2 linked regions of the Draconibacterium halophilum genome follow. Each later gene encodes a partner of the first gene's protein in a complex. Links are inferred from orthologs where the notes say so. Each region holds a gene or a part of one and is shown on either strand. Other genes may lie near its edges.

Region 1 (5,706 bases):
ACTCCCCCGATATTTACTTCTGCAGTTTCTTGTCGTTGATAGCGGGTTAAATCTTTAATATAGTTGAAATTACGATCCTTCATCGATTAATCTGTTAAGCTGAGTTGCAAATTTAAGCTAATGCTTCTAAAATAAAAAGAATAGTCTATTTTTGTTTTGTATTCTATTTATATGATAGTTGAAACAAGGAATATCACGAAATTGTTTGGGAAACAGAAAGCACTCGACTCGATTAGTTTTACTGTTAACAAAGGCGAACTGGTAGGTTTTTTGGGTCCGAATGGCGCCGGAAAATCAACCACCATGAAAATCATTACCGGTTTTCTGCCACAAGATAAAGGCGACATTTTGATTGATGGGCAAAAAGTATCGGGGCAAAACCTCGAATACAAAAAGCAAATTGGCTATTTACCCGAACACAATCCGCTGTATACCGACCTTTATGTGAAAGAATTTTTGGAGATAACAGCGGGATTCTACCACCTGAAAAATAAGAAACAACGTGTTTCAGAAATGATCGAGTTAACCGGACTTGGAATTGAGCAGCACAAAAAAATACGTGCCCTCTCAAAAGGCTATCGCCAGCGTGTGGGCTTGGCACAAGCATTAATTCACGATCCGTCGATATTGATTATGGATGAACCAACAACCGGCCTCGACCCCAACCAGCTGGAAGAGATTCGGGCACTGATACGCGAGATCAGCAAAGAGAAAACGGTAATTCTGTCGTCGCATATTATGCAAGAAGTGGAAGCCGTGTGCAACCGCGTGCTTATTATCAACAAAGGAAAAATTGTTGCGGATGGCGATATTAAGGATGTAAAAGCCGGAATCAATATCCAAAACCAGGTTGTTATTGCCGGGTTTAAAGAAAAGGTCTCGGAAGAACAGCTAGTACAAATACCCGGCGTAAACAGCGTTACCATAAATGAATTGGGCTGGGAAATTGAAGCCGGAAGTGCAGCAGATATCCGTCAGCACATTTTTCAGTTTGCCGTTGATAATAAGCTCACATTGCTTACCCTTTTTGAAAAACAACAAAACCTCGAGAACGTGTTCCATCAGCTTACACGGTAAATCAATTCGTACAACAACGGCACTATAAATGCATCCTGAAGTTTCAGTAATACTACCCTTTTTTAACGCCGAACTCTCCTTACAGCGTGCCATCGACAGTGTTTTGCAACAAAGTTTTACCACGTTCGAACTGCTTTTGATAAACAACAACAGCACCGTCAAAAGCGAAGAAATTGCAAAACAGGCTGCGCAAAACGATTCGCATATAGTTTTACTAAACGAGAAAACACCCGGGGTAGCCAATGCCATGAATTGCGGATTAAAAAACGCCCGTGGCCGGTTTATTTCCCGAATGGATGCCGATGATGTCGCTCATCCCGAAAAACTACAGAAACAATACAACTACCTCGAAAATAATCCGTCAGTCGATTTTGTGGGCAGCGAAGTTGAATATGTTCCACACATTGAAGAGAATAAAGGTTTTCGGCGATTTGTAGATTGGGTGAATTCGTTTCATACTCCTGAAGAAATTAAACTAAAGCAGTTTATTGAGATTCCGGTAATTAACCCGACCATATTTTTTCGTCGGCAGTTATTTGAGAAATATGGTGGCTGCCGCGACGGCAATTTCCCCGAAGATTACGAAATGCAATTGCGCTACCTGAGCCACGGAGCAATAATGGCTAAACTGCCCGAAAAGTTGCTGGAGTGGCACGACTACTCCACCCGGCTAACCCGCACTGATAAGCGATATTCTACCGAAGCTTTTTTTCAAACCAAAGCCGTTTATTTTAAACAGTGGTCGAAGAAAAACAATCCGTTTCACCCCAACATTTGGATTTGGGGAGCCGGTCGTAAAACCCGCCAACGGAGCGCTTTCCTTCAAGAACACGGGCTGAATATTGAGGGTTATATCGACATAAAAAAAACCAAACCCGATGCTATTTTTTATAAAGAACTTCCCCAACCCGGGAAGCTGTTTATTGTGTCGATGGTAACCAACACCGGTGCCGGAGAAAAAATCAGAGAATTCCTCCATCAAAGAAATTATTGTGAGGGGAAAGATTTTATTTTGATGGGCTAATATGCTCAATCTCGTTATTAAGAACAATTTTAAACAAGTTCTTTTTTATTCAAAATAAACCTATTACATTTGTTGCCGCTACGTGGAAAGATTTGAGATTGATTGCAACCACAGGAAAAAAACGCTAAAACAATCGCATTTTTCAATATCAATCGAACATCCCACAGTTTTATATTTAATGTTTAATGTGCTGATTAAATTCAGTTTAAAATGGGATTTTATGAATTATTTATTTACAAGCGAATCAGTATCGGAAGGCCACCCGGATAAGGTAGCCGACCAAATTTCAGACGCACTACTCGACCAGATACTGGCTTTTGATGCCAACTCGAAAGTGGCTATCGAAACCCTGGTAACAACCGGGCAGGTTGTTGTTGCCGGCGAGGTAAAATCGCAGGCTTATGTTGATGTGCAGGAAGTTACCCGAAACGTAATTAACCAAATTGGTTACACTAAAGCGGCGTATCGTTTTGATGGCGATTCATGCGGCGTATTAACGGCCATTCACGAACAAAGCGACGATATTAACCGCGGTGTTGACCGTGAAGAAAAAACCGAACAGGGTGCGGGCGATCAGGGAATGATGTTTGGATACGCCTGTAAAGACACCGAAAATTTTATGCCCTTAACACTCGACCTGTCGCACAAAATTTTGCAAGAACTGGCTGTTATCCGTCGCGAAGGAGAAGTGATGACTTATTTGCGCCCGGATTCAAAATCGCAGGTAACTGTTGAATACAACGACTCCAACGAGCCGGTGAAAGTGCATACAATCGTAGTATCGACACAACACGATGAGTTTGATGCCGACGAACCAATGCTGGCAAAAATTAAGGAGGATGTGATCAACATTCTTATTCCGCGTGTTAAAGCTCAATTATCAGAAAATGTTCAGGCTTTATTTAGCGACGACATTATTTATCACGTTAATCCAACGGGTAAATTTGTTATTGGCGGGCCACACGGCGATACCGGGTTAACAGGCCGAAAAATTATTGTTGACACTTACGGCGGACGCGGAGCCCACGGTGGTGGTGCCTTCTCGGGAAAAGACCCGTCGAAAGTTGACCGCTCGGCAGCTTATGCATCGCGCCATATTGCCAAAAACCTAGTGGCTGCAGGTGTTGCCGACGAGATTCTTGTACAATTGGCTTATGCTATTGGTGTTGCCCAGCCGGTAGGTGTTTTTGTAAATACTTACGGTCGTTCGAATGTAAGGGTAAGCGACGGCGAAATTGCTGAAAAAGTAAAAGCTATTTTCGATCTTCGCCCGGCAGCCATTGAGGAACGATTAAAACTGCGCAACCCGATTTACCAGGACACTGCTGCTTATGGCCACATGGGGCGTGAACCCCAAACCGTAACAAAAACTTTTGAATCGCCATACAGTGGGAAGGTTACCAGGGAGTTGGAGTTATTCACCTGGGAGAAACTCGATTTTGTTGACCAGATTAAAGAAACTTTCGGATTATAGTTCCGAGGGTGAGTATTAATATACGCCTAAAGGACGGTACTTGTGCCGTCCTTTTTTTTACTCAAAATTTTGCATAGATGTTGCAGTTTCAAAAAAAGGTATTATATTTGCATCCGCGTTCAGAGAGACATTTCATTTGAAATAAAAATATATTGCGGGATGGAGCAGTTGGTAGCTCGTTGGGCTCATAACCCAAAGGTCGTAGGTTCGAGTCCTGCTCCCGCTACTCAGATAAGCCAGAGGAATTTTTCTTCTGGCTTTTTTTTAGTTAAAATCCACCTGACATGTATACGGTTTGCAGGATCACATGGAATTCCTAAGTTTTTTACCAGAGTAGTATTAATGTTGGTGGAAAGTATTGGAAACAAAACCTAAAACAACCGGTAGCGATTCGCGCCAATAAGTCCAGTTATGTGCTCCATCGCGCACACGATATTCGTGTGGAATATTTCTTTTTTTAAGTTGAATATGAACTAATGAATTTCCCTCGTATAAAAAGTCATCGTCACCACAATCAATAAACCATTTTACCGATTCTAATTCTTTCTCAGGTTTCGTTTTAACCATTTCAAGAACGCTGTAGTTTTCAAACCATTCATCTTTTTGTTGATTGGTAGCTTCAGCCATGCCACGGCGTTTCAATTGATTATCAACATCTTCTCGGGTTAACGGCCCCGTTGAAGCACTTAATGGGCAAGCCGATGAAAACAAATCAGGTCGGTGTAATGCATAATAAAAGGTGCCACCACCTCCCATTGAAAGTCCTGAAATTGCCCGGTAACGCTTTTCTTTTCTTATACGATATTTCTCCTCTACATGTGGCATTAGTTCATCAAAAAAGAAATCTTCATAGCGCCAACCATTGGGTGTATTGGTGTAGCCCATTTGCTTGGTATCAGCATCGGGCATAACCACAATCATTGCAGTGGCAAGGCCTTCTGCTATCGCTTTATCGGCAATGTGCTTAATCTCTCCAAATTGCACCCACCCGGTGTGGTTGTCGGTAGCACCATGCAGCAGATAAAGCACTGGGTAACTCCTTTCAGAGGTCTCGTAATCGGCTGGCAAGTAAATAGCGTAGTTACGCTCCATGCCCAAAATTTCGCTTTTTACCTTGAGGTTATCCAATACTTTTCCTCCTTGGGCGAAGCTTAAAAACGAAAAAATGGTGAATATTAAAAGTAAATTAAGTTCTTTCATTGTTTTTTGGAATCATAATTCTTGTTTAAAACTATTATTTTAAATCGTACCCACCTATAAAAATGCACTTAATTCTTTTTACTGATCCTCAAACCGCCTATTATAAAACAACCACAAATGATGTGGAAGTATGCGGTTAAACTGTATTTGACGCATACAGAGGCAAGGACAATAAAAATTTTGTGATGTATCCCGGAAACTTTTATGGCTTCATTTTGAGGCTTCGCATGAATTAAGCCTCTTTCATAGGCATCACATCTAAGAAAAGGACAAATATTTGAATAAAATCTAGTCTAATTCTGTCTTTACCATCCTTACAAAATACCAATCTGTCGATAAAATCGCACGGTTCTTCTATTACATTTTCGCAACCGCTGTTTTGCACTTAGATTTGAATCAAATTAAAAAAGCAAAAGTCATGAAAACAAAAATTAAACAAGTAACAGCAGCAACAGTAATCGTTCTTTCTTTAATGGTATTTGGAATAAATGCAACAGCAACAAAACTTACAGTTTGCGAGACTGTTGACTCATCACTTCAGTTGGAAGACTGGATGACAGATGAAACAATTTGGAGCACTGCAAATAAAAATGCATTCGTTCAGGAAACAGATGCAAGCATGGAAATTGAAGACTGGATGACAAACGATGAAATCAGGAATGAAAATTACAGTTTCGTGACAGAAACGGAAAGCTGTCTTGAGATCGAAAACTGGATGATCAGCAAGAATACCTGTCTGGTAGTTGAAAAAGCAATTGAACCGGCATTGCCACTTGAAAACTGGATGATCGATGCGGGAAACCGGGATGTTAATGATTCGATGAAAGGATCGGAACTGGCATTTGAAATTCCAACGACAGAGTAAGCCTGTTGCAAAAGTATTCCGGTCTTTAATCAGACCGGAACACTCGCCCTAACCAAAAAGGGTTTA
Region 2 (4,442 bases), 3.9 Mb from region 1 along the record:
AGCAGATTGAAACAGCTGTTGATCCTACTCAGGTGCCAACATTCCCAACAACGCCTCCGGCTGCAACTGAAGAAACTCCGGCTGCGGAAGATGAAGGTGGTGAAAATTAGGATTTCATAAAAATGATATATAGAAAAGCCGTTCAATTTTGAACGGCTTTTTTTATGGTCAGTTTTTCAATTCTCACTATTATTTTTCTTCGGGTACATTTGATGGTGGGACTTTTCCTGTAATATCATCAATAATAAGAATGATATACTTCTCTTTTCTGAAGTAGAATTGCCGGGTTGAAAATTGAAGGTCTTTCATTTCGCGTTCCCCATTTTGGGTAAAAAAAGGGCGTCGGATATGTTTTTTATATATGATACTGTTGTTCAGATATGAATCAAAAGCTGCCAGCCTTAATTCACAAGTGCAGCATTTTGAAGTTTTTCCGCAATCTTTTGCTTCTTCAATCTGATAGGCACATCCGATTGCTTCGCCACAACGCATGTATAAAAGATCCTCGTCGGCTTTGTTAGAGAAAATTGTTTTTAGTGCCTTATTAAATGCCTGTAACCTCATGTCTTTGTCGAGCAGAAGAACACAATTCGTAATATTATCTAAAACTAAATTCATAAACTCACTCGACTCGGTAAGCATGTCGAAACTGTGGTTGGCCATTGTTTTTTTTGACTGCATTGTGTTATTGTTTGGTGTATTTGCCTTAAATGTACAAAAAATGGTATTGAAAGTCAATACGTAAGTATGTTTTATTAAAGTTGGCTAATTTCCATAATGGAAGAACCAAAATGGTTAATGGCCGGGCATTCTTCGCTTTAATTGTATCGAATGCCAGGCTATTTGCCAGTAGAATTATTAATTAACCACGATTTTTATAAGGTAAACCGCGGTGAGTGGTATTCACTTTCGATAATTAAGGGAACATTCAATTGAGCGGTTGATGAAAGATTAAAGTTCGCCATTCCCTTTATCTCGATCGAAATATAATAATGTGGATTTTCGTTCAGCTGATTGATTAGTGGAGACAGAACATTATCCAAAACCAATGTGTGCGTATTACTATTCAAGAAACTTCCATCCTGCAATAAATCTATCGATTGGATTTGTTGATACACGGCATCGCCTTGTGTTTTGTACGAGATGATGAGTTGGAGTTCTTCAATAGTTTCGTTGCTTTGCAGGGCGTCAAACGAAATGGTAGAGCCCTCGCCCGGATTAATCTGAACAACATCTCCGGGACACTCTTTGATTTCATTGCTATAACCCAGACAAAAAACTCCAACACCATTGAAGCGATAAGTTTGTGGTGTTTGGTTACCTTCTGCAAAATAGGATTTTGTCGGGATATCGACGATCAGCGTGGTTTCTGTGAGGTAGTCTGTATCTGCTTCGTGGCAGGCTGGCAGAGATAGAAATAGTACCCCAATTAGAAATAAATTCTTGAGTTTCATGGCTTCTTGTTTTAATTGTTACTACCACAGGGTACTTTGGCTCGTGTTTTCTCACTTTAATAAATACGATAAAAGTAAAGTTATAGTTGCGAAAGGGCGAATAAAAAGACATATTGGTATTTATAGGTGTTAAAAACAGAAAATCCCATCATTGTTCTGCCACCATGTCATAAAATCTGACAATTGTATAAGGTCCAGTAAGTCAGGGCTTATTGTTGTTTCTTGGGGGCAATCGAAAACTTCTCGATGTAATTTTGTCTTTGTTTTTTAATACTACGTTACAATTTATTAATTGGCATAAAATATGATACTGAAAGTGCGTTAAAACGAAAAAAATATTTAATCATAAAAAACGAAAACAAAATGGCAGATTTAAAAGGTAAAATTCTTGCTGGAAAGATCCTGGTTCAAGCTCAGGAAGCAGAAGAAAAAACAGTGAGTGGAATCATAATCCCTGATTCAGCAAAGGAAAAACCACAGGTTGGTACTGTTGTATTAGTAGGTGCTGATAAAAAAGATGAGCCAATGGAATTAAAAGCTGGTGACATTGTTTTTTACGGTAGGTATTCAGGTACCGAGTTGAACATTGATGGAGTAGACTATTTGTTGATGTCGCAGTCTGACGTTTTATACATTAACTAATTTCAAAAAGTAAAAATCATAAAGATGGCTAAAGAAATTAAATTCGATATTGAAGCACGCGATTTGCTTAAGAGCGGTGTAGACCAATTGGCTAACGCTGTAAAAGTTACTTTAGGACCAAAAGGTCGTAATGTGGTAATCGAGAAAAAATTTGGTGCACCACAAATTACTAAAGACGGTGTAACAGTTGCAAAAGAAATTGATTTGAGTGATGCATATGAAAATATGGGTGCGCAAATGGTTAAAGAAGTAGCTTCGAAAACCGGCGACGACGCTGGTGATGGTACTACTACGGCAACTGTTTTGGCACAATCGATCATTAACGTTGGTTTGAAAAACGTAACTGCAGGTGCTAACCCAATGGATCTGAAACGCGGTATCGACAAAGCTGTAAAGGCTGTTGTGGAAAGTATTGCTGACCAGGCTCAAACTATTGGCGATGATTATGCAAAAATCGAATCGGTTGCAAAAGTTTCAGCAAACAACGATAGTGTTATCGGATCATTAATCGCCGAGGCGATGAAAAAAGTACACAAAGAAGGTGTTATCACAATCGAAGAATCAAAAGGAACTGATACTTACGTTGACGTTGTTGAAGGTATGCAATTCGACCGTGGTTACCTTTCTCCATATTTTGTAACCGACGCTGAAAAAATGGTTGCAGAATTGGAGAATCCATATATTTTGATCTACGACAAGAAGATTAGTACAATGAAAGACCTTCTTCCGGTATTGGAAGCAACAGCTCAGAGTGGTCGTCCGTTGATGATCATTTCAGAAGATGTTGATGGCGAAGCATTGGCAACTTTGGTTGTTAACCGTTTGCGCGGTTCGTTGAAAGTATGTGCTGTTAAAGCTCCTGGTTTTGGCGATCGCAGAAAAGAAATGTTGGAAGACATTGCCATCCTGACAGGTGGTACAGTTATTACCGAAGAAAAAGGTATGAAACTGGAGCAGGCTACAATTGATATGTTGGGTCAGTGCGAAAAAATTACTGTTGATAAGGAAAATACAACTGTTGTTAACGGTGCCGGTGCAAAAAAAGCTATTGCTGCCCGTGTTAACCAGATCAAAACTCAGATGGGAACTACAACTTCTGATTACGACAAAGAAAAACTGCAAGAGCGTTTGGCTAAGTTAGCCGGTGGTGTTGCTGTTATCTATGTTGGTGCAGCTTCAGAAGTGGAAATGAAAGAGAAAAAAGATCGCGTTGACGATGCGTTGCACGCAACTCGTGCTGCTGTTGAAGAAGGAATTGTTCCTGGTGGTGGTGTTGCTTTCGTTCGTGCAATTGCTGCATTGGAAAATGTAAAAGGCGACAACGACGACGAAACAACAGGTGTTGAAATCGTTAAACGTGCCATTGAAGAGCCACTGCGTCAGATTGTAGCTAACGCTGGCAAAGAAGGTGCTGTAGTTGTTCAGAATGTGAAAGACGGCGAAGGCGATTACGGTTACAATGCCCGTACTGATGAATACCAGAAGCTTTACGAAGTTGGTGTTATCGACCCTGCAAAAGTAACTCGTGTTGCACTTGAAAACGCTGCTTCAATTGCCGGTATGTTCTTAACTACTGAAACAGTAATTGTTGAAGAAAAAGAAGATGCTCCTGCTATGCCTCCAATGGGTGGTGGTCCAGGAATGGGCGGCATGGGCGGCATGATGTAAAAATCAGCTCAGAATAAATGATATAGAAAGCTCTTCTCTTTTTGAGAAGGGCTTTTTTTTGGCTCAAAATCTGCACTCCTGTTTTATAAAAGAATTGCCGCCAAACCAAAGATTTTAAGTTTTGGTTGAAACCGAACTATGCTTTTTAATACTTTGATAGAAAAATCAACTATTAAATAACAAGCTATTAAGTTTCTGAAATACAACAATTAAGAATTTATACTTTGAGTGTATAAATACTTACAATTGCCTGTTTTTGAGGTTATTCAGTGAATGCTGTCTGGAATACTGACTTCCGTCACAGAGTGTTTTTTAACATCTTTTTACTGGGCTGTAAGAGGTTGGTAGTCAGCGTTTAATAAGTGTGTGCAAATCTTTAGAAAAGCTTGTTATTTATTTTTTTACTTCTCTACCTTTGCCAAACAATAATTTATTGATTGCAAAAGTTCATAAAAGAATATGATTTTTAATTAGGCAGCCATACTTTGGATGTCATCTAATTTTTAACCTTATGAAACGAGCATGTAGATTCGTCACATTAATATTTATAGTTACAGTGCGAGTTGCATACGATGCTTCATAATTAAACAATTTTAATCGTATGAAAACAGATATAAATGAATTCATCGCGAATTTGGAGCACAGAACTCCGGGGGAAAATGAATTTCACCAGGCAGT

The links.
Region 2: the proteins of metK (region 1) and groL are in contact, whole or in part, in a cryo-EM structure (PDB 8P4O), measured with the Escherichia coli proteins. The link is inferred for Draconibacterium halophilum from one-to-one orthologs.

What each region holds. Positions count from the first base shown.
Region 1 is NZ_CP048409.1:608,899-614,604, reverse strand. Bases 1,450-4,448 are described here. They hold metK (methionine adenosyltransferase), read left to right. Parts: upstream 1,450-2,321; coding sequence 2,322-3,575; downstream 3,576-4,448. Other genes in these bases: G0Q07_RS02270 (alpha/beta hydrolase), read right to left, coding at 3,915-4,448; G0Q07_RS02285 (glycosyltransferase family 2 protein), read left to right, coding at 1,450-2,101. In the rest of the region: ispG ((E)-4-hydroxy-3-methylbut-2-enyl-diphosphate synthase), read right to left, coding at 1-83; gliding motility-associated ABC transporter ATP-binding subunit GldA, read left to right, coding at 172-1,077; more of G0Q07_RS02285, read left to right, coding at 1,106-1,449; more of G0Q07_RS02270, read right to left, coding at 4,449-4,775; G0Q07_RS02265 (hypothetical protein), read left to right, coding at 5,194-5,640. UniProt on the Escherichia coli protein: Catalyzes the formation of S-adenosylmethionine (AdoMet) from methionine and ATP.
Region 2 is NZ_CP048409.1:4,498,165-4,502,606, reverse strand. The notes cover bases 1,581-4,442. They hold groL (chaperonin GroEL), read left to right. Parts: upstream 1,581-2,120; coding sequence 2,121-3,764; downstream 3,765-4,442. Other genes in these bases: gdhA (NADP-specific glutamate dehydrogenase), read left to right, coding at 4,366-4,442; G0Q07_RS18355 (co-chaperone GroES), read left to right, coding at 1,818-2,096. Outside these bases: preprotein translocase subunit SecG, read left to right, coding at 1-110; G0Q07_RS18365 (hypothetical protein), read right to left, coding at 190-681; G0Q07_RS18360 (hypothetical protein), read right to left, coding at 876-1,454.